Regions from separate parts of the Paenibacillus sp. JT31N7 genome, predicted to be linked through region 1. Evidence: riboswitches for the same ligand, from Rfam matches in the RefSeq annotation. Region 1 holds a riboswitch; the other holds the start of a gene.
What was found. A riboswitch is a leader RNA that binds a small molecule or an ion and turns the genes downstream of it on or off. The one in region 1 is predicted to bind ZMP and ZTP.
Positions count from the first base shown of each region.

Region 2: another riboswitch for ZMP and ZTP. It lies ahead of rpiB (ribose 5-phosphate isomerase B); the one in region 1 lies ahead of AC58P5_RS03705 (bifunctional 5,10-methylenetetrahydrofolate dehydrogenase/5,10-methenyltetrahydrofolate cyclohydrolase).

Region 1 is NZ_JCAUAT010000001.1:870,941-887,106, reverse strand. It holds gene AC58P5_RS03725 (CobW family GTP-binding protein) at 1-130, opposite strand, end outside; gene AC58P5_RS03720 (hypothetical protein) at 412-549, opposite strand; gene AC58P5_RS03715 (lytic polysaccharide monooxygenase) at 735-1,793, opposite strand; gene AC58P5_RS03710 (MFS transporter) at 2,268-3,464, shown strand; ZMP/ZTP riboswitch at 3,551-3,631, shown strand; gene AC58P5_RS03705 (bifunctional 5,10-methylenetetrahydrofolate dehydrogenase/5,10-methenyltetrahydrofolate cyclohydrolase) at 3,716-4,570, shown strand; gene AC58P5_RS03700 (cyclodeaminase/cyclohydrolase family protein) at 4,570-5,190, shown strand; gene AC58P5_RS03695 (DinB family protein) at 5,331-5,825, opposite strand; gene AC58P5_RS03690 (CGNR zinc finger domain-containing protein) at 6,030-6,584, shown strand; gene AC58P5_RS03685 (aminopeptidase) at 6,706-7,938, shown strand; gene AC58P5_RS03680 (HD domain-containing protein) at 8,218-8,853, shown strand; gene AC58P5_RS03675 (DUF3139 domain-containing protein) at 8,865-9,197, shown strand; gene AC58P5_RS03670 (MFS transporter) at 9,391-10,620, shown strand; gene dhaS (dihydroxyacetone kinase transcriptional activator DhaS) at 10,759-11,343, opposite strand; gene AC58P5_RS03660 (bifunctional cytochrome P450/NADPH--P450 reductase) at 11,721-14,903, shown strand; gene AC58P5_RS03655 (hypothetical protein) at 15,135-15,326, opposite strand; gene AC58P5_RS03650 (hypothetical protein) at 15,360-15,521, opposite strand; gene AC58P5_RS03645 (TVP38/TMEM64 family protein) at 15,762-16,166, shown strand, end outside.
Region 2 is NZ_JCAUAT010000008.1:134,203-150,368, reverse strand. It holds gene prfA (peptide chain release factor 1) at 1-1,042, shown strand, start outside; gene prmC (peptide chain release factor N(5)-glutamine methyltransferase) at 1,050-1,940, shown strand; gene spoIIR (stage II sporulation protein R) at 2,554-3,264, shown strand; gene AC58P5_RS25135 (L-threonylcarbamoyladenylate synthase) at 3,293-4,375, shown strand; gene AC58P5_RS25130 (manganese efflux pump MntP) at 4,618-5,190, shown strand; gene AC58P5_RS25125 (low molecular weight protein arginine phosphatase) at 5,276-5,857, shown strand; ZMP/ZTP riboswitch at 5,961-6,041, shown strand; gene rpiB (ribose 5-phosphate isomerase B) at 6,210-6,668, shown strand; gene AC58P5_RS25115 (TIGR01440 family protein) at 6,698-7,357, shown strand; gene glyA (serine hydroxymethyltransferase) at 7,460-8,710, shown strand; gene upp (uracil phosphoribosyltransferase) at 8,950-9,579, shown strand; gene wecB (non-hydrolyzing UDP-N-acetylglucosamine 2-epimerase) at 9,602-10,738, shown strand; gene AC58P5_RS25095 (AtpZ/AtpI family protein) at 10,936-11,169, shown strand; gene AC58P5_RS25090 (ATP synthase subunit I) at 11,162-11,530, shown strand; gene atpB (F0F1 ATP synthase subunit A) at 11,557-12,336, shown strand; gene atpE (F0F1 ATP synthase subunit C) at 12,442-12,654, shown strand; gene atpF (F0F1 ATP synthase subunit B) at 12,765-13,250, shown strand; gene AC58P5_RS25070 (F0F1 ATP synthase subunit delta) at 13,247-13,795, shown strand; gene atpA (F0F1 ATP synthase subunit alpha) at 13,812-15,326, shown strand; gene atpG (ATP synthase F1 subunit gamma) at 15,375-16,166, shown strand, end outside.

The sequences.
Region 1 (16,166 bases):
CTTTGCCCAGCTCGTTCATCAGGATCCCCGGGCGCAGGCCGAGTTTCTTCGATTCTTCGAGCATCCGGAGCAGAAGCGTTGTTTTACCGCTGCCCAAAAAACCGCTAAGTACGAGTACAGGGATTTTCACGGTTCTAGTTCCTTTCTGAAATAAAAGATATGTTCTCATTGTATGCTTGTCCGGGAACGAACATGCAAAAAAATCGTAATCATTACGTTTAAATTCATTTTACAGGAAACAATGCTGACCGGCAAACCGAATGTCTTCATTAAGGAGGGGGAGTGGAAGGGAGCGTGCAGAGCTTCCTTATGTTTTTGTAATCCGGGTAAAAAGTCCCTAATTAATTAAAGTGGTAAAAAAATCCTCCATACCCATTAAAGGGTGTGGAGGATTTTTAACTTTCCAATGCTTTATTGCAGGGACTGTTGAGTTTTAGCGGAACCCGCAAAGGTCTGAAATTGATCCTTTAATTTCTGGCGGGCGTCTTTATTGCGGAGTAAGTAAGCAGCTCCTAGACCAATTGCAGTAAACATCATTTTTTTACCCATTTTCGTTTACCTCCTCGTATGTTAAGGTTGCTGGCTCTACAGAAAATTACCCGCTCAGCCCGATGCTAAACATTTTTCCGCGTAATAAACTAAAAAGAGAGGGCGGTGCAGCCGTGCAACCCCATCTTTTCCAACTAAAAAAGACCACCCGATAAGAGCTCGGATGGTCCTTCTTGTTGAGTGAATTAAACGGTTTTCCAAACGTCAGCTTTACCTGGAGTTTCGCCTTGTGTCCACCATTTGGCTTCGTATACGACACCGTTGTAAGTAACGCGGTTGCCTGCTGTGTAAACGGAGGATGCGCTCCAAGCAGGTGCAGTGCCGCCATTACCGCCGGCAGTTGTTTTAGCTGTTACGGCGGAGCTTGCAGCGGAAGTGTTGCCTGCCGCGTCTTTCGCTTTAACCGTGAACGTGTAGCTAGTGTCAGCCGTCAGGCCTGTTACCGTGTAGCTAGTTGTTGTGGAAGTTCCTACAAGAGTGGAACCTTGGTATACATCGTAACCCGTTACGCCGACATTGTCGGAAGAAGCGCTCCAGTTCAGAGTTACGGAGTTAGCTGTTACGCCGGAAGCAGTCACGCCTGCAGGAGCAGTAGGAGCTTGATTGTCGGTAGGTGTGCCACCCCCGCCGTTTACGTTAACGTCGATTACGTTGTAGAAAGCGTTAGGCGTATCGGCGATTTCCCAAACAGCCAGGATTACGTTGTAACCGCTGCGGGCAGGAACGTCACAGGTGTGGGAAGTGGAAGGATTCGGTTTTTTACCGCCGTCGTTGAAGGAGCAGAACAGTTCGAAATCGGAACGTTTCAGAGCTGCGTTAGGATTCCAGCCAGTTTTCGTGATGTAGTATTTCCATTCTCTCGTTGCGTGTGCGGCAGTCAGCTTCCAAGTGAACGTGTTGCTTCCGCTGTTGATGTTCACTTTGGACCAGCGGTCTGCAGTTTGAGCGTTCAGTTCAGGGAAAGCGGCGCCAGCGCCGGCGATTTGACCGTCAGCAGGGCCTCCCGCAGGGTAGCTGCCAGGTGCTTCAAGGCTTTGCGGCTCGTACACGATGGCTCCGCAGTTTTTGTTAATGCCTTGATTACAGAGGGCTGCGCGGCTTGCCGGACCTGTGATGTAACCGTGTGCGGAAGCGCTTTCAGCGAAAACGAGCGAACAGATAGCTCCGATTACAAGCGCTGCAAATGCTACGAGAAAAGGAGAAACTTTGAAAAGAGAGCGGTTCCATGAAATGGATTGGGACATTAGTTTAATACCTCCGATTTTAGTAAATTGGAATACAGGGAATTTAGAGCTATACTGACGCGAATCGTACAAGAATCAATAAGGACTCAAACCAGAGTAATCTGGTGGAAAGGTCAGGATTCGGCATCGTAAGCAGTGAATGGCTATCTACCGAGAACAGCAAATGAGCTTTAATTCCTGCCTGTCAAAATGTTTAGCATCTACCTCCTGTCAGTTTATGTCTAAACGGTTCATTTCACCTCCTCATATCCATATTATAGTACAAGGTAGAAGTAATGGAAGTAGGTCTTTAGAACTATTTATATACATAAAATGGTGTAAATAGTAAAACATCTCCTCCGAAAAATCCTTTAATTTTGGATATTTTTTTGTATATGTCGCAAAACGGAAAAAAGTTTAGAAATAAAAGGAAATATGTCGAAAGGAACGAATTAGATGTAAACATGTGCAGAACAGGAAGGAAGTGAGCCGGATATGAGTGTGGCGACAGACATCAAAATGTTTATTTCGGTTAAAAAAGCGTGGGTCCTGGTTCTGGCGATGATTCTGTACGGAATCGGCGTCGGAATTTTGGCGCCCATGAACGCCATTTACTTAAAAGAAGGGGTCGGACTCGGGAAAGGCGAGATCGCTTCGATTTTTGGTATTTCGCTTGTGCTCAATATGATTTTCACGATCAGCGTGGGCATCCTAAGCGATAAGATTCCGAGGAAGAAGATCATTCCCATGGCGGCTTCGGTAGTGTGTGCGGCCGGGCTGCTGATTTATATGAGAGCCGACGGATACGTATCCGCGCTCGTGGGCATGTCGATCGCATCGGCCCCGTCCGGGATGGTGATGGGCCAGATGTTTGCCATGGCCCGGAATCATTTCTCGAAGCTGGCGCCGGACATCGTGGAGATTTCGCAGCTCTGGCTGCGCGCGTCTTTCAGCGTGGGCTTTTTTACGGGGCTGCTGCTGGGTGCGAACATTTATTTGTGGTTTACTTTTTACGGAGTGCTCTGGGGCAATCTTGCGGGATATACGGCCCTCTTCGTTCTTCTGCTGTTTTACCGGGAAACGGTGGAAGCGCCTTCCAAAGCGGTTATTAAAAAGAGCGGCGAGCCGTTCTCGCTGGCAATGCTGGTCGCGCTGCTCATGCTCTCGTGCGCCGATGCGATAAGGGGACTGTATCTTCCCCTGGTCGTGAACGAGAAGTTCGGCAATCCGGAGCTCATGTCATACATATGGAGCGCACAGGCGGTATTCGAGCTGTTGTTTATGACGGTTGCGGGCTATTGGGCGCTGAAATACGGCTTCAAGCCGGTTATTTTATTCGCCAGCCTGTTCGCGCTGATCGTCTATGTGGTGTACGCGAATGTGGATTATCTGCCGCTTTTTTTCGCTATGCAGCCGCTGTATTCGTTTTACGTGGCCGTGCTGCTCGGGGTGGCAATGGGCTACGTTCAGCGCATGTTTTTGCACAAAACGGGGTTCGGAGCCAGCCTATACGTCGTGATTACCCAAATGGCTTCTCTGGTCGGCTATTTCCTGCCGCTGCTTATAGAAGGCATCACTCCGTCTATTTTTTATATCCCCGGTATGCTCATTGTCGTTTCCATGCTGCTCATTACAAGAACGATGCTAAAAGAACGCCGCAGCAGAAAGCCGGAAAACGCACAAACTTTGTAGGTGAAACTGTGTGTAAAACGGCCTGCGGCGAAGAAATGGCTCCGGTACTTTACCGCAAACGCCGGCTGTGCTAAACTGAGGCCACCGGAACGGTGTGTAACTGGCGGAACGTGGGGAACCACGGGGGAGCACACGGGAAAATATAGCCGTACGCCTGGGCGAAAGTATTTGCAGATAACGGGAAACCGTGTCCGCGGATACTTTTTTTGTTTTCTTTTTGCAGGGAACCAATAAATCGGGGGGCGGAAAACGTGGGAATGTTAATGAAAACGGCAGATCTTGCCGGTCGGTTAAGGGAATCGATCCGAATAGAAACGGACATGTGGAAAAAGAAGGGAATCGAGCCTTCCCTGGCGGTTGTGCTCATAAAAGGTGATCCGGCTTCCGAATACTACGCCAAAGCCAAGGAAAAGACGGCGCAAAAACTCGGCATCGGCTACCGTCTGACGGAATTCGATCCGGCTATTACGCAAACGGATCTGCTCGGTCATCTCGGGGAGCTGAACGCGGATAACAACGTGCACGGAATCATGCTGGAGCTTCCGCTGCCCCGGCACTTGAACGGGGCCGAAGCTGCGGGTCTTATCCGTCCCGATAAAGATGTGGACGGAATTGCGCCCGGCAGCAAACTTGCCTGTTACCTCGGCACGGAGGGACTGTACCCGGCAACTCCCCAGTCTTGTATCCGCATTCTGCAGGAATTCGGATTCGGGTTGAAAGGACGGCATGTGGTGCTCGTCGGAAGAGGCGAAACCGTCGGCAGGCCTTTGATGCCTATGCTGCTGCGGGAGCACGCGACGCTTACGGTGTGCCATTCGCACACGCAGAATCTCGCGCGCCATATTGCCGGTGCGGACATCCTCCTTACAGCGGCCGGACGGGCGGGGATGGTTACCGCGGATATGGTACACCCGGATCTGGTGATTGTCGATGCGGGCATTAACGAAACGGCCACTGGAATAGCGGGGGATGTTAGCCCGGATGCTCTGCAGCGGGTGAAAGCAATGACGCCGGTGCCGGGAGGCGTAGGAACGCTAACGACGCTCATCTTGTTTGAAAATCTGTTGAAAGCGGTCGGAATGCAGATCGGGGAGGGAAAACTCTGATGAGTGTGTACGATCAGTCTATTCGCGAATTTCTGGCCGAGGCTTCTTCGGCCTCTCCGGTTCCAGGAGGAGGAAGCATTGCCGCTTTGGCCGCGGCCCTCGGAGCCTCCATGGGTTCGATGACGGCCCGGTTGACCACGGGCGCCAAGTTCAAAGAGCAACAAGCCGCGATGCTTGAGAACGCGGAGCTTTTCCTGCAGGCCATCGAACGGTTCGAAGCCCTGCAGGAAAAAGACATGGCTTCCTTCAACCGGTTCATGAAGGCGCTGAAACTGCCGGCTGCCACTCCCGAGGAGAAGGAACGCCGGAGTCTCGCCATCCGGGAAGCCTCCGTATATGCGGCGGATGTGCCGCTGGAACTGATGGAGGCTTGCCTTGCTGTCATGCGGCGGCTGGCGGTCCTGGTCCCGGAAGTCAACAAGAATGTGGTGTCCGATCTGGGAATTGCCGTTCTGATGCTGGAAGCCGCGGTACAATCCGCCTGGATCACCGTGGAAATCAACTTGAATACAATGTCCAGCGACAGCCGGAACGTGTATAGGGACAAAGGAACGCTTCTTTTGGGTGAATCGGAAGGAATAAAGCGGGACGCTTTGGCCCAAGTAAGAGAGCGGATGTGAGCGGCCGCGCGGGAGGCGGTGCTTTCCGGCCGCCGCCGGCAACATGAACCGTTCCATATTGAAAAAACCGTCTGAGATTCTTCCGGGAAAGAAGAGTTTCAGACGGTTTTTTTGCTGGCATAGCGGAGCCGGCGCGGTCTCTATTCGTACCGGCGAGTGGCCGGCCAGGAGCCTTGAAGCTTGCGAATCAGCACGATCTCGCCGGTATGAAAAGCGTCGTGCTGGATAACGCTGCTGATGCGGAAGCCGATCGGAGAATCGCGGTATACAGCGTCCATGTCCGGATCGGATTTGCTGTCCAGAAGGCTGCCGATACGGGTATGAACGGTGTCAAGCCCACGGAGCGTCCGCTGCCACGCTTCTTCGGAACCGTGCGTATCGGACGTTTTGAACGTGTCGTCGTTGTTTTGGGCCCAGTTGTCCGGTTCCTCGCCCTGTAGATGCTCCAGCAGCCGCTGCTTGTAGTAAACCAGATGGTTGACTGTCTCCCAGATGGTATTGCCCGCTTCACCCGGCGGCCGCCAGGAAGCCTGCTCCGCGCTTATACCGCTGACGGCGTCTTTCAGAGGGGCATACCAGTCTTCCGTACCGTAAGCGTGTTCCCAGCCGCGTTTAAGAAGATCCAATCCGTTCATTCGATTTCCTCCTAAAATAAGAATGGTGTAGAATTAGAAATGCGAAGTCATTCGAACATGGACGGGTCGAGCAATCCGCCTTCCCGGAAAAGGAAGAACTCGCACATGCAATGTGTGTAACCACCAAAATAAATTACGATGGTTACATCTGTTTGAATTTTAACATGAACTGGAAGAAGACTCAATGTTTATCCGGAGGTTGTTTTGGAAAATTCGGCTTTAGAGTTTATGAACAGCCAGTGGCATGACTGGCGGGGAACGGGGCGGAGCGAGGACAGGCTGGACCGGCCGGGCTGGCTGGAAGCTTTTCTCGAGAAGTGGGAGCTGGAGGCACCTCTTCCTCCGCAGCCCCATGAACGCGCCGCCCTTGGCGAGCTCCGTCAAGCCATGCGTGCGATCACGGAATGCGCAAGCTCAGGTAGGGAGCCGGATCATTCAGACATCGCCAGGCTGAACGAAGCGATGGCTGAAGTGTCTTCCCGCCCGGTTCTGGCGAGGGAAGAAGGCCGCGGCTGGCGGCTGGAGCGCAGGACGGACGATAGGGGCTGGGCCGCGGTAATGGGGCAGGTGGCCGTCGCATTTGCGCGGCTGCTGGCGGAAGAAGACGTGCGGCGGCTCAAAATCTGCGCCAACGAAGACTGCCGCTGGGTTTTCTTCGACGAGAGCAGAAGCCGGACGGCCCGGTGGTGCGACGATAAGATGTGCGGCAACCTGATGAAAGTCAGGCGCTTCCGGAAACGCCGGAAAGAAAACGAATGATCCGGCTTTCGAGCGTTTACGGCCGTGCCACAAGGAATACCGCTTCGAAAGTCGAAGAAGTAAGAGACACCTACATAACGAGCAGTCCGACTATTGAATTTACGTATAAAGGAGAATGAATATGGCGAATCAATTCGAAAAAAACCTGGAGAAATACGCCGAGCTGGCGGTGAAAGTCGGTTTGAACATACAGCCCGGTCAGTCCTTATGGGTGAACGCTTCCATTCAGCAGGCTCCTTTAGCCCGTTTTATTACGCAAAAAGCATACGAAGCGGGAGCGAAATCGGTTCACGTCGAATGGATGGATGATACCATTACGAAGCTGAGATATACGCTTGCGCCCGACGATTCGTTCGATACTTATCCGGCGTGGAGAGCGCAGGCGGTAGAAGAGCTTGCCGAAAACGGCGGCGCCTATCTGCTTATCGAATCGGGCAATCCGGAACTGCTTCAAGGAGTGAAGCCGGAACGTATCGCGGCTTATTCCAAGGCCGCGGGCAAGGCGCTTGCCAAATGGAGAGAATACATGACCTCCCACAAGATGACGTGGTCGATTCTCGCCGCCCCTTCCACCGGCTGGGCCGGTAAAGTATTCCCGGATCTGCCTGAAGAAGAAGCCGTAGCCGCTTTGTGGGAGGAGATTTTCAAAGCTACCCGCGTGGACCAGGATAATCCCGTTCAGGTCTGGGAGCGGCATAATGCCTCGCTCAGGGCCAAAGTGGAAGAGCTGAACGCCAAACAGTACCGGAAGCTTCACTACCGGGCGCCTGGCACGGAGCTGAGCGTAGTGCTGCCGGAGCGCCACATCTGGTGCGGAGGCTCGACTGTGAACGAGAAGGGGGATGCTTTCAATCCGAACGTTCCTACGGAGGAAGTATTCGTTTCTCCGCTTAAGGACGGTACGAACGGGGTTGTTCAAAGCACGAAGCCGCTGAGCTATCAGGGAAATCTGATCGAGAATTTCACGCTTACGTTTGAAAACGGCCGTGTCGTGGACTTTCAGGCGGAGAAAGGGTATGAAGCGTTAAAAGGACTTCTCGAACTGGACGAAGGAGCCCGCCATCTCGGCGAGGTTGCGCTTGTGCCTCATGAGTCGCCTATTTCCGCGAGCAACGTCATTTTCTTTAACACGCTGTTCGATGAGAACGCGTCGAATCACCTTGCCCTGGGAAAAGCCTTCGGCTTCAGCATTCCGGACGGAACGAAAATGTCCGTGGACGAGCTGACGAAGGCGGGTCTCAACGACAGTATTACCCACGTGGACTTCATGATCGGTTCGGCGGAAATGGACATTGACGGCGAATTGGCCGACGGGACGCTTGAACCTATTTTCCGCAAAGGAAATTGGGCTTAATATTCCGCAAAGTGCAGCACGGTTGCCTTGGAATCGGGGCGGCGAACGCGATGAATCTACGAAAAGTCAGCCGGGATTGCCGGCTGGCTTTTTCTTTGTGTGCAAGAAAAGCTGCGATCCCCTCTCCGATCCCGGCTGCGGAATACAGCTCGTTGTGCGTTTCTTACGGAAGCGTGCGGCAGGCTTTTTTGTTTTTAGGAAAGGTTTATTTGGAATTCCTTGGAATATCCTTTTATACTTACAAAGGGACCCTTATAAAACGTACGGGGAGTGATGAAAATGAGCGTTTACGAGCATCTGATCCAACCGAATTTAACAGGCGACTTGAAAAAAGATGTGTATGCTTTTCTGACCGAAAACGGACATCGCGAAACCGCGGAGCACTGCATGAAAGTGGGCGAGAAGGCCCGGGAACTGGCCATGCGGTTCGGGGCGGACCCCGAAATAGCGGCATCATCCGGCTATTTGCATGATATCAGCGCCGTTTTTTCCAACGATACGCGTATTTCCGTGTCGGTTCAGCTTGGGATCGAAGTGCTTCCAGAGGAAGAAAGCTTTCCGATGATCATTCACCAAAAGATGTCGAAAGCGATAGCACGGGATTTATTCGGAGTGGCGGCCCCTGCCATCTTGAGTGCGGTTGAATGCCATACCACGCTAAAAAAACAGGCATCGCAAATGGATAAGCTACTTTTTACAGCCGACAAAATTGCCTGGGATCAGATGGGCACGCCCCCGTATCTTGAAGAGCTGAATAGGGGACTCGCACTTTCGATAGACCATGCCGCATTTGCCTATATCCGCTACTTATGGAGCCGGAAAGACACGCTCAGAGTTGTTCATCCATGGCTTAGAGAGGCGCACGCGGATTTGTCGAGGCACATTGGAAGCGAGACGGAAACGTGCGGAACATAAGCAGGAGAAAGATGTTTGCGCTGTCTGTCGTTCTGATCGTTTTACTGGCTCCGTTTGTTTATGTTCAGGGAAATAAAATGGCCTATGCGGAAAGAGTTAGGAGCTACCTGCTCCAGGAAAAAGACTACAAAGAAGAAGAGCTGGCATCGGTCAAAGGAGTTTGGGGAATCAAGATGCCCCCCTTCTATACGGTCGTTGTTTTCAAGGATGAGCCCGAAGTGAATTATGTTTATTTTTCTCATAACGATGTGATTCAGTTCGATCAGCGGATTTCTCCGAAAGGAGTACAGCTGGGGATAACGAAAGAAAAACTGAAACATTCGGAAAAGCTCAAGGAAGGGTAGGGATACTCAAACCGGAATGAGCCGACTATAAAATCTTTTTTTGTGGGATAAAACAAATTCTTGTTGACCATTAAACAAACGATAATATATTATGTTTATGTATTAGCAAACGTAATATATATTTGTTAGTTAAAAGGGTTTTATTTTCAGTCTGAACAGAATCTCAGGGATTCGCAGGAAGGGGTACACAGTTGTGTTTAAAAATGCTTTTGTCCGAACGATTATTCTTTCCAACGTTCTGCTGCAGCTTGGCATCTGGATAAGAAACTTTGCCATTTTGCTGTATGTGACGGATATAACGAACAACAATCCCAAATTTGTTTCGTTAATCTCTGTCGCCGAATTTACTCCGATTTTTCTTTTTGCGATTATCGGGGGAACATTCGCGGACCGGTGGAGACCGAAGCGGACCATGATCGTTTGCGATCTTCTCTCGGCGTTGTCCGTATTCGCCGTCCTGCTCGTCGTGATGTTCGGTTCGTGGCACGCGCTGTTTTTCGCTACGCTGGTGTCGGCGATTTTGTCGCAATTCTCCCAGCCGTCCGCGTTAAAACTGTTCAAACAGCATGTCCCGGAAGAGCAGCTTCAAGGGGTCATGGCGATGTTCCAGACGTTGATGGCCATCTTTATGGTATTCGGCCCGATTCTCGGCACATTCGTTTACCAGCACTACGGTCTGGAAATTTCAATTGCGGTCATGGGGGTTTGTTTCATCGCCTCCGCCGCCGTTCTTACTTCACTCCCGGCCGATCAGGAGAATCCGGCTAAGGCGGAACGCAATTTCATGCAGGAACTGAAGGATGGACTCGGTTACGTGTGGAACAGCCGTGCATTGAAGACGCTTGGAGGAACGTTCGCCGTTTCGGGCTTGGCGGTAGGTGTTATTCAGCCGTTGATGCTGTTTATCGCTATCGAAAATCTCGGGCAGGATAAACTGTTTCTGCAATGGCTTCTGGCGGCGAACGGAATCGCAATGCTGGCAGGCGGGGGGTTCGTCATGGCACTCTCGAAAAAAATGCAGCCGCAATCGCTGCTTGCGGCGGGGCTTATCGCCAGCACCGTTGGAACGATAGGAATCGGCTTGTCCACAAGCATTCCGCTGACGATCTTTTTCCAGGTGGTGAATGGGCTGTTTTATCCGTGCGTTATGATCGGAATTAACACCATGATGATGAAAAACACGGAAGCGGCTTTCATCGGCCGCGTGGGGGGCGTGCTTACGCCGATGTTTATGGGGTTCATGGTCATCGGCATGTCTGCCGCTGGATTTATGAAGGATATGTTGTCCCTTCAAACGGTTTATGCCGGAAGCGGAATTCTCTTCTTGCTCGGCGCACTGCTGCTTGTTCCCCTAATGCTGCGCCGGACGGAACCTCCTCTCGAAGGGCAAGGGACGGCCGCGGCCGCGGACAGCACCGACTAGCTTAGGGCAGTCAAAATCATCCCGCAGCTCGGCAACACCGCGCTAAGCTTCTGGCGCCTGGAAGAAGCGCCAGAATGCGGGTCAATCATCCACAAAAACGCCGCCCCCTCATCGAGAAGGGGTGGCGTTTTTGGCGTCTTAAGGCGCCGCATCGGCCGGCTGCAACCCGGCGTGACGGGTGAGCGCACGGATCAGCGTACCGTCCACCAGGTCGCTGATCCGTTTCATCATCGTTTCGGGCATTTCTTTCATACCCGTCTTGACCCATTTGACGACGATGCCTACGAACGCGAAGGTGTAAAATTCCGCGATAAAACATTTGTCCGAATCCGATACGTCAAGGCCGGCGGAAGCATCGTCCACTACACGTTTGATCATATCTTTGGTAGCCTCGAACAAATAGCTGTCAAACGCATTTTGCCCCGGAGTATTGAGCGCATTGATATAGAACAGCCGGTTTTTCATGAGATAATGCAGGATTTGTACGGCCATGTCGCTCCAGTGCCCGTAATCGCGGTAATCGGCGATGCTTTCCACCGCTTCCGAATAGTAAATCCAGTGAACCAGGTCGTATTTGTCTTTAAAATGATAATAAAAGGTTTGTCTGTTCAGTCCGCTGCCGGAGGAAATATCCTGAACACTGATTTTCGCCAAAGGTTTCGTTTCCATCTGCTTTTTAAGCGATGCGGCGAGCGCTTTTTTGGTCATTTGCGAATCGGTCATCGTGTCACCTCGATATGGTTCTCCACACTCCACTTTCCAGTATAAAGGAAGAGTCTTCTTTTTTAAAATGTTGGTGGTTGATTGGGGATCGTGTGTTCTTTACGGGCGGTTCTGTTAACGGAAAAATCGGAATCGTATACATAGACAATCCTATAAAAGTGTTTTGTTTTTGGACAATTCACTGGAATTGTCTATTTAGCGGGGATGATTTTTCGCGTTATACTGGAAATGTTTACATAAGGCATCCATACAAGTGGTAATTTTTCGTGGACACTCACGAAAGGCTGAAAAGATATGGATAGCCGTTCCTTTCTTTTCAAATAGTAGTAAGGGTGTGTAAATATTCGTATAGCACTAACAAGGAGGGCGAGAGTGTTTTGGCTAAATCAGAATCTTCAATTCCGCAGCCCAAAACCTACGGGCCGCTCGGAAATCTTCCGTTAATTGATAAAGAAAGTCCGCTGCAATCGATGATGAAGCTGGCGGATGAGCTGGGTCCCATCTTCAAACTGGAGATGCCCGGCAGAACGCAGCTGCTGATCTCCAGCCACGAACTGGTCGCAGACGCGTGCGACGAATCCCGTTTTGACAAAAAAATCGGGGCCGCTCTTTCGAATGTGCGTGCGTTTGGCGGGGACGGGCTGTTTACCGCTCACACGTATGAGCCTAACTGGCAGAAGGCTCACCATATTTTGCTGCCGACGTTCAGCCAGCGTGCCATGAAGGGATACCACAACATGATGGTGGACATTGCGGTCCAGCTCATCCAGAAATGGTCCCGGCTCAATGCGGACGAAATCATCGATGTACCTGAGGACATGACGCGCTTGACGCTGGACACAATCGGATTGTGCGGATTTAACTACCGCTTTAACAGCTTTTACCGGGAGCAGCCGCATCCTTTTATTACAAGTATGGTAAGAGCGCTTCACGAAGCGATGAATCAGACCCAGCGTCTCGGGCTTCAGGACAAGCTGATGGTCATTACGAAAAGACAATTCAACCATGACATCCAGGCTATGTTCGCCTTGGTGGACAAGCTAATCGCCGAACGCAGAGCCCAGGGAACGGAAGGAATCGATGACCTGCTGTCCCATATGCTGAACGGCAAAGACCCGGAAACGGGCGAATCTCTCGACGACGAGAATATCCGCTATCAGATCATTACGTTCCTGATCGCGGGGCATGAGACTACGAGCGGACTGCTGTCGTTTGCCCTTTATTTCCTTCTCAAGAATCCCGACAAGCTCCGCAAAGCGTATGAAGAAGTGGACCGGGTTCTGACCGATCCCGTGCCGACTTACGCACAAGTTCGCGAGCTGCATTACATCCGGATGATCTTGAACGAAGCGCTGCGGCTATGGCCGACGGCTCCGGCTTTCGTGCTTTATGCCAAAGAAGACACCCTGCTGGCCGATCAATATCCGCTGCAAAAAGGGGACAGTCTGACGGTGCTCATTCCGAAGCTCCACCGGGATAAAACCGTGTGGGGGGATGACGTGGAATCCTTCATTCCCGAGCGGTTCGAAGACCCGGGGAAGATCCCTTACGATGCGTACAAACCGTTCGGCAACGGACAGCGCGCCTGCATCGGGCAGCAGTTTGCCATGCAGGAAGCTACGCTTGTGCTCGGGATGGTTTTGAAGCATTTTAACATTAGGCAGCATACGGATTACGTCTTGAAGGTAAAAGAAACGCTGACGATGAAACCCGAAGGCTTTACGATGAAAGTGGAACCGCGCCATCAGGGAGTTGCCGTCACTATTCCGGGTACCGCGGTTTCCGAGGCGGAGGACACGCGGGTCAAAGAACAAGCCGCACCGCTCAGCGTGAACGCCCATAACACGCCGCTGCTCGTGCTGTACGGCTCGAACCTCGGTACGGCCGAAGGCATTGCGCGTGAGCTCGCCGATGCGGCGAAATACCAGGGCTTCCGTCCCGAAGTCGCTCCCATGAACGACTATGCCGGCAAGCTGCCGAAGAAAGGGGCCGTGTTCCTCGTAACCGCCTCTTACAACGGCAAGCCGCCGAGCAACGCCAAAGATTTCATGGACTGGCTCGAAAGCGCGGAGCCGGGCGAAATCGCCGGCGTACCGTTCGCCGTGTTCGGATGCGGCGATCATAACTGGGCGAGCACGTACCAGGACGTTCCGCGCCGGGCCGACGAGCTGCTTGCCTCCAAGGGAGGACAGCGCCTCGCCGGCCGCGGAGAGGGCGACGCCAGCGGCGATTTCGAGAAGCAGCTGGAAGACTGGCGCGAAGCGCTGTGGCCGGATGTCATGAAGGCGCTGGGTCTGGAGCTTACCGAGATTTCGGAGAAGGAAAAAAGCTCCCTGAGCCTGCAGTTCGTGAGCGGCTTCGCCGGTACGCCTCTGGCGGAATCGTACGATGCCGTGCATGCGGTCGTCGCCGGCAGCACCGAGCTTCAGGGGGAGGGAAGCGGGCGCAGCACCCGCCGGATCGAGGTGAAGCTGCCCGAAGGCGTGACCTACCGGGTCGGCGATCACCTGGGCGTCCTGCCGCGCAACTCCCGCGAAAGCGTGGCGCGCGTGCTCCGCCGGTTCGAGCTGCAGGGCAGCGACCACCTCATCCTGAGCGGAAGCGGACGGAGCGCCGCCCATCTGCCGCTGGACCGCCCGGTGAGCCTGGACGATCTGCTGGGCCACAGCGTGGACCTGCAGGAAGCGGCCACACGGGCCCAGCTGCGCGAACTGGCGGGCTGCACGGCGTGCCCGCCTCACAAGCGCGAGCTGGAAGCCTTGCTGGAGGAAGACGCGTACCGCGAGCAGGTGTGGAAGAAGCGCGTGTCCATGCTCGACCTGCTGGAGCGGTACGAAGCGTGCGAGCTGGGGTTCGAGCGCTTCCTGGAGCTGCTGCCGCCGCTGAAGCCGCGGTACTACTCGATTTCCAGCGCCCCGCAGGTGCAGCCGGAAGAGGCAAGCATCACGGTCGGGGTCGTGAAGGGCCGGGCGTGGAGCGGACGCGGCGAGTACCGGGGCGTGGCGTCGAACTACTTGGCGGAGCGCCAGCCTGGCGATGCGATCGTCATGTTCGTCCGGACGCCGGAATCGGGCTTCGGGCTGCCGGACGATCCGAAGACACCGGTCATCATGGTCGGCCCCGGCACGGGCGTCGCGCCGTTTCGCGGATTCCTGCAGGCCCGCAGCGCAATGCGGCAGGAAGGAGCGGAGCTTGGGGAAGCCCACCTGTATTTCGGCTGCCGGTGCGAGAGCGAACACATTTACCGGGATGAGCTGGAGCGGTATGAACGGGAAGGCCTCGTCAAGCTGCACACTGCGTATTCGCGGGCGGAAGGAACGCCGAAGACGTACGTGCAGCATTTGATGAAAGAGAATGCGGCGGAGCTGATCGCTCTGCTGGATAAAGGCGGGCAGCTGTATGTATGCGGAGACGGAAGCCGGATGGCGCCGGACGTGGAAGAGCAGCTGATGGAGGCTTACGCGAATATTCATCAGGTAAGCCCGGACGAAGCCCGGAAGTGGCTGGACGGCTTGCAGACGGACGGACGCTACGCCAAAGACGTCTGGGCGGGCATTTGACGGTGACGGTTAACTGAACGGCTCCGTCTTAAAAGAAAAGCAGCCGCCTCCGTAAGCAGACTAAACGGGCGGGCCCCTTAGTCAAGGACACTTTGAAAAAAAGAGCTAAGCAGCACGTAAGAGATGATTCCTGTAAGGCACAGGAGTCATCTTTTTTAATCCCCGCTTTTTGCAAGAAGCAATAGAAAGAGAGGACGCAGCAGTGCCGTCCTCCCTTTGACCTGATTTTCCTTATCGACGTCCAACTTTGGTTCTTACTACACCCACGTCAGAAGCATTGATGGCGATTGCGTTGCCCCCTTGCCCCGTGCGAGCTTTTGCCGCTTGCTTAACGATGACAGTGGTATGAGATTTTTTTACTTTCGTGACCTTCACTTTCGTGTGTTTCTTCTCATGTTTGTGTTTCTTCCAGTGTTTAGACATATTTTTCACCTCCTTTCCAAGCGGTTTGACCTATTAACGTTTTTTATCTTTTTTAAACACTTTCACATTTGCTGCGTTGCTTGCCAGTGCATTTCCGGAGCGTGTTTTGGCGACTGCGGACTGGACGATTTTGATGACAAGGAATTTGTTTTTTCCCACTTTATAGGTGTAGGATTTGGTCTTCGTATGAACCACGAGTTGAGACCTCCTTATCCGTTAAGATATCGTAGTATATTAAGGGGGAGAGCCAACTGAGGCGGCAGATGACAGAGGAGAAGAGCTGGTTTTGGAAAAAAAGTGGGGAAACTGCCGGCAGGCATGCAAAAGCTGCCTTGTTTTCCCGGAAGTAAGGGTGGGAAAGCGGAGGTTTTTAAGGTAAGCTTAGGCTAGCGGAAATGACCGTCCAAATGAACTCGAAAGGAAAAAGCGCAATTCATGGATATATCAGACATCGTGTCCTTTGTAACAAATGAAGACCGTTTAAAGAATCTTCTGGAACAGTACCGGTCGCTCGGTCCGTTTCCGGGCATTTTGCTTACCTTTCTGAAATCGTTTGTCCCGCCCCTGCCGACTTTGCTCATTGTAGGGGTAAATGCGGCGGTTTACGGACTCTGGGCCGGTTTTCTTTACTCCTGGATCGGGATCGTGAGCGGCTGTCTGGTAACGTTCCTGATCGTCCGCAAAATCGCCGGTCATCCTTATCTGGAAAGGCTGGCGCGCAAGCCGAAAATCGCAAGAACGACGAAGTGGATCCGGCGGAACGCTTACAGCTACGTTTTTCTGCTGAGCCTGTTTCCCGTGGGTCCGTTCGTGGTCATTAACATAGCGGCGGGACTTGCC
Region 2 (16,166 bases), on a different contig from region 1:
TCGCTATGAGAAACTGAGCGAACTGCTCTGTGACCCGGATGTAACGAGCGACACGAAGAAGCTCCGGGAATTCTCAAAAGAACAATCCGACCTACAAGAAGCCTACGATGCTTATGTAGAATACAAAGACGTGCTGGAACAGCTGGATGCGGCGAAAGCCATGCAGGCTGAGAAGCTCGATGACGAAATGCGCGACCTCGTGAAAATGGAGATCGAGGAACTGTCCGGCCGCAAAGACGAACTGGAAGAGCGACTGACGGTGCTCATGCTGCCTAAAGATCCTAACGATGACAAGAATGTGATCGTGGAAATTCGCGGCGCGGCCGGCGGTGACGAGGCAGCTCTGTTTGCTGGTGACCTGTACCGCATGTACTCCAAGTACGCGGACGCCCAAGGTTGGAAAACCGAAGTGCTGGAAGCGAACGTGAACGATCTTGGCGGGTTTAAAGAGATTATTTTCATGATTAACGGCAAGGGCGCTTATAGCAAAATGAAATACGAAAGCGGCGCACACCGTGTTCAGCGGATTCCGGTAACGGAATCGGGCGGCCGTATTCATACGTCTACTTCCACGGTCGGCGTTATGCCGGAAATGGAAGAGATCGATATCGAGATCAAGGATAATGATATTCGGGTCGATACCTTCTGCTCCAGCGGAGCAGGCGGTCAGTCCGTTAATACAACGAAGTCCGCTGTCCGGGTTCTGCACGTGCCGACAGGCATTATGGCGACCTGCCAGGACGGCAAATCCCAGAACGATAACAAAGCGAAGGCGCTGCAGGTTCTGCGCGCGCGCATTTACGATGTAAAACGGCAGGAAGAAGAAGCGAAGTATGCCGGCGAGCGTAAGAGCAAGGTCGGTACGGGTGACCGCAGCGAGCGTATCCGTACCTACAACTTCCCGCAAAGCCGCGTAACGGACCACCGCATCGGTCTTACGCTTCACAAGCTGGATACCATCTTAAACGGAGATATGGGCGAAATCGTCAATGCTCTGACTATGACGGCGCAGGCCGAGCTTCTTGAAAAAGGGGAGCAATAAAATCATCATGAACAGGCTTATTTATCAAGCCGGCATGTCAATCCGAGAAGCCTATTCCCAGGCTTCTTCTTTTTTCAAAGAGCGGCAAATCCAGGACGCGGCTATCTGTGCGGAGATTCTGCTTCAGCACGTGCTGGGTCTGAGCCGGACGGAATTCTTCTTCCGGATGGAAGAGCCCTTTCCCGCTGCGCATGCGGAGCAGTGGGGCGAGGTCGTGGAGCGTAAGGCCGCGGGAGAGCCGGTACAGTACATTACCGGCGAGCAGGAGTTCTACGGCCTGACGCTCCGGGTCACGGACGCGGTCCTGATCCCGCGTCCCGAAACCGAGCTCCTCGTGGAGGAAATCCTCCGCGAGGGCTCGCGCTTGTTCCCGCAAGGCGCCCCGCTCCTTGCGGATATCGGCACCGGGAGCGGAGCTATCCCGGTAAGCTTGCTGCACGCGCGCCCCGAATGGCGCGCGGCGGCATGCGACCTCTCGCCGGAGGCGCTGGAGGTCGCCAAGGGCAACGCCGGACGATGCGGCGTCGGGGAGCGGATCGCCTTCTACGAAGGCGATCTGCTCCTGCCCTGCGTCGAACGGGAGCTGCCCGTCGACATCCTGGTTTCGAACCCGCCGTACATTCCGGCGGGGGATTCGCCGTCGCTGCAGCCGGAGGTGCGCGACTATGAGCCGCACCTCGCGCTGTTCGGAGGCGAGGACGGGCTGGATCTGTACCGGCGCCTGGCCGGCCAGATTCTCCTGCTGCCGAAGCAGCCGAGGCTGGTTGGGCTGGAAGTCGGCATCCATCAGGCAGAGGCCGTGGCGGAGCTGCTGCGCGCAGCGGGGAAATGGAGCGAGATCCGCTTCGTGAAAGACTTAGCCGGCATCGACCGCCATGTCATAGCGATAAACGAATGACCGCCGGAAGGCTGACTCTAACGAGTGGTTCAGAAAAAAGCGGAAATGACTGCACGGCTGAGGGGGCTGCCGCTTCGACCGGAAAGTACAAGCCCTTATAGCAAGCCGGGGGCCTACGGAGAGAGCTGCCGCCATATGGAAGCGGCTGCAAGTATCCTTTTTTCGAAGTCTACCGCATTCAGTACTTGCAAAGTGACTGTTAATCCCCCTGTTTAGCTTTCGTCGGAACTAAGGCGGATAAACTAACAGGCCGGAAAGGATAAGCGTTCTTTGCCGACTCCGGCAAAACGGGTTTTGCTATTACCCTTCCCTGAACAGGCAATCTATAAACCTCGTATCTAGCGAGGATCATATTTTTAAGACCTATCAGCATGCATGTTCAGCAGCCACGCCAACTTCGGAAAATCTGAGACTGCCATGGTTGCAGCTTTGTTGGACAGCCTTTTTCCAGTCGGTTTATATGTTCCACACACGAAAATTGTTCCACGTGAAAAAATCATAGATTGCTAGTTTAAAAGAATTGCCTTTTGACCATACTAACCGTTACAGAGGAAGAAACAGAGAACGGCTTCGAAGCTGGCGCTGTTTTTCCGGTAAACGGGAGGGAATCATTATGGTCATCCGCAAATCATACAAGCACTTGTTTTATACGTTTTTCGCTCTTGCCATCATGATGATGAGCTGGGAAAGTACACGATCGAACGCAGCTCTGGCGGAAGGGGCTATTCCGGACCAGTCGATCCGTCTTCGTATACTGGCCAACTCCGATAAGCCGGAGGATCAGGCCATCAAGCGGCAGGTGCGGGACGCCATTGTCGCTCAGATGAACGAGTGGGTTACCGGGCCGCACTCTATTGACGAAGCGAGGCAAATTGTGCAGCAGAACCTTCCGGTTCTGGAAAAAGTCGTCCACGATACGCTCGTTTCCCGCGGTCTTGGAAGTATTTCTTATACAGTGGAGCTCGGGCAGGTACCGTTCCCGACCAAAATGTACGGCAGCCGGGTTTACCCGGCCGGAAATTACGAAGCTCTTCGTGTATCTCTGGGCGAAGGGAAGGGCCAGAACTGGTGGTGCGTGCTTTTTCCTCCTCTTTGCTTTGTAGACGGCGTGTCTGGCGAAGCGGTGGCCCAGGCGGCTCCTGCTGAAGACGAAGGAAAATCCTCCGGTGAAGCTAAGACGGCTGGCGTGCAGAAAAAAACGGCCGACGCTCCCGTCGAAGGATCGGCTGCGGCTGCAGCCGCCAACGAGGATACGGAAGTGAAGTTTTTTCTGTGGGAACTGCTCCAAGGTATCATCGGATTCTTCCTGAATCTGTTCAGATAAATTTCGGAAACAGTAAGGGTGAACAGCTTTGACAACGACTAAACTATGGCAGATTCACGATGAAGCGGGAACGGGGAAGGGAACAGAAGCCGCGGACAAAGCGATTGCCGAAGCGGCTGGACTTCTCGTCCATGGAGAGACCGTAGCGTTTCCGACCGAAACGGTATACGGCTTAGGAGCGGATGCGACCAATTCCGCTGCGGTCGAAGGCATTTACAGAGCCAAGGGGCGCCCATCGGACAACCCGCTGATCGTCCACATCGCGGACCGCTCCCAAATGGACGCGTTCGCGGAGGGTGCGCCGCCCGAGCCCCTGCGCAGGCTCATGGATGCCTTTTGGCCCGGACCCCTGACGGTCATCGTGCCGGTCCGCGCGGGCGCGGTATCCCCGCTGGTCACGGCGGGGCTGTCAACCGTCGGGGTCCGCATCCCCGACCATCCGGTCGCCCTGGCGCTGCTGCGCACCGCAGGCTGCCCGGTTGCGGCCCCGAGCGCGAACAGCTCGGGGCGGCCCAGCCCGACGATGGCGGAACACGTCGCCGAGGATCTCGGCGGACGAATCGGCGGCATCGTCGACGGCGGTCCGACGGGCGTCGGCGTAGAGTCGACCGTCGTGGAGTGGGCGTCGGGGGCAGTCTATATCCTGCGCCCGGGCGGGGTGACGGCCGAGCAGCTGCGCGAGGCGCTGCCGGACGTGCCGGTGCGCGAGCCTGCGCGCACCGAAGAACCGGCCGGGACGCCGCGGGCTCCCGGCATGAAGTACGCGCATTATGCCCCGAAGGGGAGCATGCGCGTGGTCCTGGGCGACGATCCGCAGGCCGTCGCCGAGTGGATGCGGCGTGACCTTGACGCCGCCAAGGCCCGCGGTGAGCGCACGGGCGTGCTCACCTATGACGAGCGCCGCAGCCTGCATCACGCGGACGCCGTAGTCTCCTCCGGCCGTCTGGCCGAGCCGGAGACGATCGCGCGCGGGCTGTATGCCGCGCTCCGGCAGTTCGACCGCGAGGGAGCGACGTATATTCTCGCGGAAGGCTGCCCGGATACAGGCATAGGCCGTGCCATCATGAACCGGCTGCTTAAAGCCGCCGGTCAAGAGGTGATCCGTATTTAAGTGGAATAGGCAGCTGCCGTGCACGCAGAACGGTTTTATCCTATTTTGTTCATAATTAGTTCGTGAATGCGGTTAACCGCTTGGATGCCATGCGTTTGAGTCCCCACAACGTCTTTATGCTTTTCGTTCCGTAGAGTAAACGGATTGTGCCGTTTATGCTGCAGAGAGGTACAAGTCCATAGCATGTTTCCCGGTTTGTCCGCATATCTTGAGAGAGAAAAAGCGGACAGGGGGAAATACCAATGGCGGCACTGGCGGGCGTGTCACCTTTCGTATGGGGCCAACTGCTGACGATCTTCATCATGGCCATCGCGCTGGGTTTTGACGCGTTTTCTTTAGGGATTGGAATCGGAATGAGGGGTATACGCCTGCTGCATATTCTTAAAATCAGCATCGTCATCGGTCTCTTCCATATCCTCATGCCGCTGCTCGGCATGTATGCGGGCCATTATCTCGGCTCTTTACTCGGACAGGTTGCCGTGGCGGCCGGGGGCGGCCTGCTCATTTTGTTAGGATCCCATATGATTTACAGTTCTTTCCGGGGGGAAGATTCCCCTGCATTCGATCATCGTACCTTCTGGGGAATGATCCTGTTTGCGTTAAGCGTGAGCGTGGATTCTTTTTCTGTCGGCGTTTCGCTGGGCATTTTCGCAACGGATGTGGTTTTGACGGTTCTGCTTTTCGGATTGCTGGGCGGAGGCATGTCGATTCTGGGGCTTATGCTCGGACGTCACGTGGGAAGCTGGATCGGAGAATACGGAGAAGCGCTGGGCGGTGTGATTCTGCTGCTGTTCGGCCTGAAATTTCTGTTGTAAAGTGTTCCTGATTTCAAAAAAGCGGTACAATAATAGAGAGCGGAATCAACCCGTTCGAATACTCTGTAGGGGAGGTAGACGGAACGTGAAACAGATCCTTTTTGTCTGTACCGGAAATACATGCCGCAGCCCGCTGGCTGAAGGGATTCTGCGCCATATGGCCCAGCAGGAGAGCTTGGAAGTCCATATCCGTTCTGCAGGGGTTTTTGCTTCCGACGGCAGTCCGATTTCCCGGCAATCTTCCTCCGTTTTGCGTGAAAAAGGCTGTGAAGCTTCCATCAGCTCCAGTCTTCTCAGATCCGCAGACGTGGATTGGGCCGATCTCATCTTAACGATGACACAAGATCATAAACGCGCCGTTATTCAGCGGTTCCCGCAGGCGGCGGATATAACACATACATTGAGAGAATTTGTAGAAGACGACCCCGAGGTTGTGGCGGCTGCCGCGGAATGGGAGAAGCTGATCGCCGAATTGCAGGTCAAGCATGCCCTTTCCGAAGAAATTACGATAGAAGAGCGGACACGGCTCATACACTTGGAAAAAAAACTCCCGGATTACGATATTTCCGATCCATACGGCGGTTCGCTGGAGATTTACCGCCATACGGCGGAGGAGATCGAAGAGGCGCTCGTTAAACTGGTTCAGAAGATAAAGGAAGGCCGATGAATGGAAAAAACGGCCGTGGTATTTTCTCGCCGGGCTAACAAAATCTTCATTTTTTAGCGGCTTTACAGTTTTGCGGGAATAGGGTAAGATAGGGGCATAAAAGAAGACCCGGTGTAACTGGCGACGAGTGGGTGTAACCACAGTGGAGCATCGGGGTATACGGCCGGTCGCCTGGGCAAAAGAGCACTACATGCGTATTTCACACGCATGTCATGCTCTTTTTTTCATTGTCTTCTAACGATTGCACAGGTGCAGGTAAAGTCGGAATTTGCCGGTTTTTTTCTCCGGCTGATCGGTTTGGGTTATAATAGAGCCAAACGAAGTTTATTCCCACCCGAGGAGGGCTTTTTCAATGAAAATTGCAATTGGCGCCGATCACGCCGGATACCGGCTTAAAGATGTTATCGTTCCTTACCTGGAATCGTTAGGTCATGAAGTGAAGGATGTCGGCTGCAACTGTGAACAATCGGTCGACTACCCGGATTACGCCGTTCCGGTTTGCGATATGGTGCTTAACGGGCAGGCGGACAAAGGCATTCTGATTTGCGGTACAGGCATAGGCATGACCATTGCCGCCAACAAAATGCCAGGCATCCGCTGCGCGCTTGTGCACGATATGTTCTCCGCGAAAGCAACCCGGGAGCATAACGACACGAATGTGCTTGCTATGGGAGAACGAATAATCGGACCCGGCGTTGCGCAGGAAATCGTCAAGATCTGGATTGAGACGGAGTTTTCGCACGGCGAACGTCATGAGAACCGCCTGAACAAAGTGAAGCTTCTGGAAGAGAAGAATACGATTCATCCGTAAGGAGCTCTATTTTAAATGGAGGTGATCGTATGAATGACGGTGAGGAAGCTTGGCTGAACGGAATCGGACCTGCAGTTGAGGCCAATTTCCGGGCGCTGATCGAAGCCGGCGGCTTGAGACGCGGCCAGATCGTCGTGTTTGGTACCTCGACCAGCGAGGTCCGGGGCCAGAGAATCGGCACGTCCGGTACGCCGGAAGCGGCCGAACACATTTTCGCCGCCGCTGTCCGGGTGGCGGAAGAACACGGGCTGCGGCTCGCCTTCCAGTGCTGCGAGCATTTAAACCGCGCGCTTGTCGTCGAAGAAGCGCTGCTGGAGCAAGACCCCCGGCTGGAGCCGGTGAATGTGGTGCCGGTGCCCAATGCCGGCGGCTCGATGGCCGCCCATGCTTACCGGCACCTGGAGCGTGCATGCGTCGTGGAAGAGATCGCCGCGCATGCGGGCATCGACATCGGCGACACGCTGATCGGCATGCACCTCCGCCGGGTAGCCGTCCCTGTGCGCCCCCCCGTGAAACAGGTGGGCGAGGCGCACGTGACGATGGCATACACGCGTCCGAAGCTGATTGGCGGACAACGGGCCGTGTACGAAGCTGTCCCGGAAAGCCCGGGCATTCCCGTATTCGCCGGTGCCCAAGCGCCTGTCCGGACGAATCCGGGAGGTGCGGCAGACAGCGGCACCTGCGAATAATGCATCCGGAGCCGTGATAAGCGGGGAGCCTTTCTCCCTGTTTATCCGGCTCGTACAAAGCGAAACTGATTGTGATTTTAAATCTATGGGAGGTTGTTATAGATGGTAGAATTTTTGCGTAAACAGGACCCGAAAATCGTTGAGGCTATGAACCTGGAGCTTGGCCGTCAACGCGACAAAATCGAGCTGATCGCTTCCGAAAACTTCGTAAGCCAGGCGGTTCTTGAAGCTATGGGCACCGTGCTGACGAACAAATATGCGGAAGGCTATCCGTCCAAGCGTTATTACGGCGGCTGCGAATACGTGGATATCGTCGAGGATATCGCGCGTGACCGTGCGAAGGAACTTTTCGGGGCCGAGCATGCCAATGTACAGCCTCACTCCGGCGCTCAAGCGAATATGGCCGTTTATCTGGCCGCGCTGAAACCGGGCGACACCGTTCTGGGTATGAACCTGGCGCATGGCGGACACTTGACTCACGGCAGCCCCGTCAACGCGTCCGGCATCCTCTATAATTTCGTAGCTTACGGTGTAAGCGAACAGGATTCCCGCATCGATTACGACGATGTCCGCAAAGCCGCTTTTAAACACAGACCTCGAATGATCGTTGCAGGGGCAAGTGCTTACCCGCGCATCATCGATTTCGAGAAACTGAGCCAAATCGCGGACGAAGTCGGCGCCCTGTTTATGGTCGACATGGCTCACATCGCGGGTCTTGTTGCGGCAGGCCTGCATCCGAACCCGGTTCCGCATGCCCACTTTGTCACGACAACGACTCACAAAACGCTTCGCGGCCCACGCGGCGGTCTGATTCTGTGCCGGAAGCCTTGGGCTGCCGCGATCGACAAAGCCGTCTTCCCGGGCTCCCAGGGCGGACCGTTGATGCACATCATCGCCGCTAAAGCCGTTGCGCTGGGCGAAGCTCTGCAAGCCGATTTCAAAACATACGGAAAGAACGTTATCGATAATGCCAAAGCGCTGGCTGAAGGCTTGACGGCCGAAGGCATCAACCTCGTTTCCGGCGGTACGGACAATCACCTGATCTTGATCGACCTGCGCAACCTGAACATCACGGGTAAAGACGCCGAGCATCTTCTTGACGAAGTGGGCGTAACCGTCAATAAGAACGCGATTCCGTTCGATCCGACCAGTCCGTTCGTAACCAGCGGTATCCGTATCGGTACGCCTGCCGCGACTTCCCGTGGAATGGATACGGAAGCCATGAAGCAAATCGCCAAAATTATTGCCCTGACGCTTAAAAATCCGAGCGATTCCGCCGTTCACGAGCAAGCCCGCGGACTCGTTAAAGAAGTTACTTCCAAATTCCCGCTGTACACGGGATTGGAATATTAATTCTTCCATATAAAATAGCCTGCTTTCCAGCAGGTGGTTAGTGAATCCGGGAACCCGTAATGGGTTCCTTTTTTATGAAAAAAAAGAGGGCGGAGTGTTCATACAAAAGCAGTTTCTTGTCATAAGAGAGTGTGCTTTTTGGGGAGGATATATAAACAGACATATGATATAATGGACGAGGTTTGTGGAAAGTTGGAAAGACATCCAGATCAGCCAGATCGATATTCGGGAGGAATACTATGAGTAAGGTGTTCATTTGCGACCACCCCTTGATTCAGCACAAACTCACATACATAAGAGACGTAAATACGAAAACCAAGGATTTCCGCGAATTGGTGGATGAAGTCGCCACTTTGATGGCGTACGAGATTACGCGTAATATCCAGTTGGAGAACATCCAGGTCAAAACGCCTGTAGCGACTGCGGACTGCCGGATTATTTCCGGACGCATGCTCGGTATTATCCCGATTCTCCGCGCAGGACTCGGCATGGTGGACGGGATTCTGAATCTGATTCCGGCTGCAAAAGTGGGTCATATCGGACTGTACCGTGACCCCGAGACGCTTCAACCTGTCGAGTATTATGTGAAATTACCCACAGATGTACAGGAGAGAGAATTGATCGTCGTGGACCCTATGCTGGCGACGGGCGGTTCCGCTAATCTGGCTATCACCGCTTTGAAAAACCGCGGGTGCGTGCAAATCAAGCTGATGTGCCTGATTGCCGCTCCGGAAGGGATAGAAGCCGTCCAGAAAGAGCATCCGGACATCGACATCTATGTGGCCGCTATCGACGATTATTTGAACGACCACGGTTACATCATTCCCGGTCTGGGAGACGCGGGCGACCGTTTATTCGGTACGAAATAAGTATTTTGGGGGACGTACGTTCATGAAAAGGTTGAAAGTCATTACGATTTTCGGTACAAGACCGGAAGCCATCAAGATGGCTCCGCTTATTTTGGAGCTTCAGAAGCATCCGGAGCAGATTGAATCGCTCGTGGCCGTGACGGCCCAGCATCGCCAAATGCTGGATCAGGTGCTTGAGCTGTTCAATATCCAGCCAGATTTCGACCTCAACGTCATGAAGGACCGTCAAACACTCAACGAAGTCACCATCCGGGTTCTTCAGGGCCTGGAGCCTGTTTTCCGCGAAGCGAAGCCGGACCTGATTCTGGTGCACGGCGATACGCTGACGACTTTCCTTGCCAGCTATTCGGCCTTCCTGCAGCAGATCAAAGTCGGCCATGTGGAAGCGGGCCTGCGGACCTGGAACAAGATGTCGCCGTATCCGGAAGAGATGAACCGTCAGCTGACGGGCGTCCTCGCGGATTTGCACTTTGCTCCAACCCGGTTGTCGGCAGACAACCTGCGCAGAGAGAATAAATCGGAAGACACGATTTATGTGACCGGCAACACCGTAACGGACGTATTCCAGTACACCGTGAAGAAGGACTTCCACCATCCGGTTCTGGACTGGGCGGAAGGCAAGCGTCTCATCCTGATGACGGCCCACCGCAGGGAAGCGCAGGGCGAGCCGCACCGCCAGATCTTTAACGCGGTCAAGCGCATTGCGGACGAGTTCGAGGATGTCGCGATCGTGTATCCGGTTCATCCGAGCCCGGCCGTTAAGGAACCGGCTTATGAAATTCTGGGCAATCACCCGAGAATTAAACTGATCGACCCTCTCGACGTGTTCGAGTTCCATAATATTTATCCTCATACTTACATGATTTTAACAGACTCTGGCGGTATGCAGGAAGAAGCTCCGTCTTTCGGGATTCCAACCTTGGTTCTTCGTGACACGACGGAACGTCCGGAAGGCGTACAAACCGGAAATTTGGAGATGGTCGGTACAGACGGGCAAAAAGTTTACGAGCGCGCACGCGCTTTGCTCACCGATCCGCAAACGTATGATCGCATGAAAGACGCTGCTAACCCTTATGGGGACGGACAAGCTTCCCGCAGAATCGTGCAGGGAATCCTTCACCATTTCGGCTATAAAACGGAAAAACCGGACTCTTTTTAACGCGACTCATTCGACATTGTGACGATGCAATGACAAAGGTCACACTGTACAGTTCCACTGTTTGGTTTTAAATGCTGAAATCCCTTGATATACAAGGGGTTTTGGCAATGCTGTTCACGAAATGTTTGATTTTATACGAATTGACAAAGTAGACTTTGCTCCGATACAATATATGAGGATTGATAGGGGTCAAAGCCATGAAAAACAAAGGGAACCGCGATAATCCTTGGAGGGCGGCCGGCCTTGTAGGCGCTCTCGGGCTCGATATCGCTATCTGTACACTACTCGGCTACTTTGCCGCGAACTTCGCAGTCCAGCGTTTTGGCGGTCCGAGAAGCTGGATAGTAGCAGGCGTGATGCTCGGTCTCTTCGCGGGGATCGCTTCGGTTATCGTGCTGCTTAAGAAGTTTCTGGAGGAACCCGATGAATGACCTGCTCAAGAAAGCTATGCGTATCGCGCTTCTGCTTCTCGCCGTATGTTTACTGGTCTGGGCGCTTGTCCCTGCCGTACGCACGGTAGCTGCAGGACTATTAGTAGGTGTGATTGCAAGCGGCATCAATGCTTTGCTCCTTCAGCGCAGAGTCGATTTGATCGGCAAAACCGTTGCGGAGCGGGGCGCACAGCGTATGAGTCTCGGATTTTTAAGCCGTCTGGCAACCGTACTCCTTGCCGTTATGATTGCGCTTAAATTTCCACAACACTTTGATATCGCCTCAACCATTATTGGTTGCTTTTTGGTTCCATTTATACTTTTGCTAGTCGGCATTTTGAGTCGTCCACACAAACCGTAATGCATGGAAAGGGGTGAAATTGGAAAATGCATGAGTTTCCCGTGCTACACTTCGAAAATGGTATCGATATTGACATTTCAACCTTTTTGGCGATTATCGTGTCCTGCGTGGTTGTGTTAGTCTTAGCTCTTCTGTCCGTACGGAACCTGTCCGTCGACAAGCCTTCCAAATTGCAAAACTTTATGGAATGGGTCGTTGAGTTCGTTCATAACACGATTGCAAGTACGATGCCGCTCAGCAAGGCAAAGTCCTACATTTCGTTAGGATTGACATTAATTATGTTTATTTTTGTCTCCAACCTTCTCGGTCTTCCATTCGGTATCGTAACCGACCATCACCATGGATTTACGCTATTCGGTCAGCAGGTCTTGACGGATGCCCGTATTCATGAGTTGGAGGAAGCAGGCAAACATGCTTCTGTGGCTTGGTGGAAATCACCGACAGCCGACCTTTCCGTAACGTCCGCACTCGCCCTGATGGTGTTTGTTATGACGAATACACTCGGTTTGACACAGAACACGAAACATTATCTGAAGCATTACTTTGAGCCGTTCTGGTTCTTCCTGCCGCTGAACATCATAAAAGAGCTTTCCAAGCCGTTGACGCTTGCTCTTCGTTTGTTCGCGAACATCTTTGCGGGTGAGGTTCTGATCTCCACCATTATGATGCTGGGTGTTGTAGGGATACCGCTGCTCGCCGTTTGGCAGGGCTTCAGTATCTTCGTAGGTGCCATCCAGGCATTCTTGTTCACCATCCTTACCATGGTTTACATTTCCCAAGCTACCGTTCATCATGAAGATCACTAAATGATCGGCTCAGCTGCGTCTAGCAGCTCTGCGCGGCTTCCGCAAGGCGTGGGATCCATATACACATTACAGTACAAAACCTATTTTCTGAGGAGGAAATTTTTCATGGAATTCCTGGCAGCAGCATTAGCAATCGGTTTGGGCGCACTTGGCGCTGGTATTGGTAACGGTCTGATCGTAAGCAAGACAGTAGAAGGTATCGCTCGTCAACCTGAGCTTCGCGGTACTCTGCAAACAACTATGTTTATCGGTGTTGGTATCGTCGAGGTTGTTCCGATTATCGGTGTCGTTCTGGGCTTCCTGATTTTCTTCAAATAATTCGCATAGCCTCGGTTGGGCGGGGAAGGCCTGAGCCATCCGCGCCTTCGCTATGAATTAGGTTCTTGAAGAATCGCCCTAGCACACAGTTACGGAAAGGAGTGACTCGAATGTCTTGGAATTGGGAATCGTTCGTATTCGCGCTTGTCGCGTTCGGAATTCTATACTGGCTGCTCAGCAAATACGCCTTCGGTCCGTTGCTCGCAACGATGGAAGAGCGCAGAAAGCTGATTGCCGACCAGATGAACTCTGCTGACGCAAGTCGTGTTCAAGCCGAGCAAATGCTCGAAGAACAGAAGCAGGTAATTCAAGAGGCACGTAAAGAAGCTTACCAAATGATCGAGCAAGCTAAATTGACGAGCTCCAAGCAAGCCGAAGAAATCGTCGATAAAGCGAAAGGCGAAGCTGACCGTGTGAAAGAAGAAGCGGTTCGCGAGATCGAAAGCGAGAAAAACAAAGCGGTTGCAGCACTGCGCGGTCAAGTTAGCGCTATGTCCGTTATGATCGCTTCTAAAATTATTGAAAAGCAAGTTGACGAAAAGTCACAGGAAGAATTGGTGAACCATTACCTGAATGAGGTAGGGGGATCTAAATGAGTGAAATCGTGGTAGCGAAAAGATATGCGAAAGCACTTTTTGAAGCTGCGAAGGAGCAGAACACGGTCGCTCAAGTTGAAACTGAACTGACCGAGATTGTTCAGACGATCCAGGATCATGCGGAACTGCGCAGTGTTCTGGATCATCCGAATATCGACGTGCCTGCGAAACGTCAGCTTTTGTCGAACATCTTTGCGGATCGGATTTCTCCGCTCGTTATGAATACGATTAAACTCCTGATCGATAGAAGACGGCAATCCCTGCTTCCTATTGTACTGTCCGACTTTGTTCAGATTTCCAACGAGTCGCTTGGCCAGGCAGACGCAACGATTTACACTGCCCTGCCGCTGTCTGAAGTACAAGTCAAGGAAATCGCAGACAACTTTAGCCGTATGACCGGCAAACAAATTCGTGTACAGACGGTAGTCGACCCGAGCTTGCTTGGCGGCATTACTGTTCGGATCGGTGACCGTCTATACGACGGCAGTTTGGCTGGCAAACTCGAACGTTTGGAAAAATCGCTGAAACAAGCTCAAGCAATGTAGATAGGGGTGAGGTTCGTTGAGTATCAGACCTGATGAAATCAGCACGCTGATTAAGCAGCAAATCGAAAATTATACAGCAGATCTGCAAGTCGTTGAAGTCGGTACGGTTATCACTATCGGTGACGGTATCGCTCGTGTGCACGGCTTGGAGAACGTCATGGCCGGTGAGCTTCTCGAGTTCGCCAACGGCGTTGTGGGCATGGCGCAGAACCTGGAAGAAAACAATGTAGGTATCATCATTCTCGGACCGTATTCCGACATCCGCGAAGGTGACCAAGTTAAGCGTACAGGCCGCATTATGCAGGTGCCTGTAGGCGAAGCGCTGCTCGGACGCGTTGTTAACGCTCTGGGTATGCCGATTGACGGCAAAGGACCGATCGAAGCTTCCGGCTACCGTCCGGTCGAATCCGCGGCTCCTGGCGTTATGGCACGTAAGTCCGTACACGAGCCTATGCAGACCGGTATCAAGGCGATTGACGCGCTTGTACCGATCGGCCGCGGCCAGCGTGAGCTGATCATCGGTGACCGTCAAACCGGTAAAACGGCGATTGCCATCGATACGATCATCAACCAAAAAGGCAACGGCGTGAAATGTATCTACGTGGCCATCGGTCAAAAGCAGTCGACCGTTTCCAACGTAGTGGATACACTCCGCCGCAACGGCGCTCTCGACTACACGATCGTCGTAACCGCGAGCGCATCCGAACCGGCTCCATTGCTCTTCCTGGCTCCTTATTCCGGTTGCGCAATGGGCGAATACTTCATGTACAAAGGCGAGCATGTCCTGATCGTTTATGACGATCTGTCCAAACAAGCCGCTGCTTATCGCGAGCTTTCCCTGCTCCTCCGTCGTCCACCGGGCCGCGAGGCTTATCCGGGTGACGTATTCTATCTTCACTCCCGTTTGCTTGAGCGTGCAGCTAAGCTGAACGACGAACTGGGCGGAGGCTCCATCACGGCGCTTCCATTCATCGAAACTCAAGCGAGTGACGTATCGGCGTACATTCCGACCAACGTTATTTCCATTACCGATGGTCAAATCTTCCTGGAATCCGACCTGTTCTATTCCGGTCAGCGTCCGGCGATCAACGTGGGTATCTCCGTATCCCGTGTAGGTAGCTCCGCTCAAGTGAAAGCCATGAAGAAAGTCGCCGGTACCCTGAAGACTGACCTTGCCCAATATCGTGAATTGGCTGCTTTCTCGCAGTTTGGTTCCGACCTTGATAAAGCAACGGTTTCCCGTCTGAACCGCGGTGAGCGTACACTGGAAATCCTGAAGCAGGGCATTAACGAGCCGATGCCGTTCGAAAAACAGGTTATCAGCATCTATGCCGCTACCAAAGGCTTCTTGGACGAATTGCCGGTTAAAGACATTACCCGTTACGAAAAAGAATTCCTTGCCTACCTCGATGCCAACAAACCGGAAATCGCCAGCTCCATCCGTGACACGAAGGATCTTACTTCCGACACGGAAAAAGCGCTGGTTGCAGCTATCGAGACATTCCTCAAAGGATTCTCGGTATCCGAATAATTATGAGAATTTGCGATTCCATAATCAAGCTGCAGGGGGTGAAACAGTATGGCTAAGGGTATACGCGAGATTAAGCGTCAGATTAAGAGCAAACAGAACACAAGGCAGATCACTAAAGCGATGGAGATGGTCGCGGCTTCCAAGCTGAAGCGCGCTCAGAACAGTGCGGAGGCATCCCGTCCTTATGCGGATAAGATCCGCGAAGTGGTGTTTAGTGTGGCTGCAGGCTCGAAGGGCGTTCAGCATCCGATGCTCCAGGTTCGTGAAGTCAAACGCACGGGATATCTGGTTTTGACTTCAGACCGCGGACTCGCTGGCGGTTTTAACGCCAACGTGCTTCGGAAGGCGCTAAATGCTATTCGTGAGCGGCATAAATCTACGGATGAATATGCGGTTTTCGTTGTTGGCCGCAAAGGCAAGGATTTCTTCAAGCGGAGAAACATCCCGGTCTTTGACGAAGTCACAGGTCTCAGCGATTCTCCGACGTTCGCCGATATTAAGCAGCTCGCTTCGTCCGCTGTACAGAACTTCATCGACGGCAATTACGACGAGCTGTACGTTTATTACAACCAGTTCCAAAACGCAATTACGCAAACGCCGGTTGAGAAAAAGCTGCTGCCGCTCGAGCAGCCGAAGTCCGGCAGCAGCGCTGTCTCTTCTTACGAATATGAGCCCTCCGCCGAAGGCGTTCTGGAAGTACTGCTTCCGAAGTATGCGGAAACGGTCATTTTCAGCGCCGTGCTGGAAAGCAAAGCGAGCGAATTCGGCGCGCGTATGACTGCTATGGGTAGCGCGACGAAGAATGCGACGAAGATGATTGCAGAGCTTACACTTTCCTAT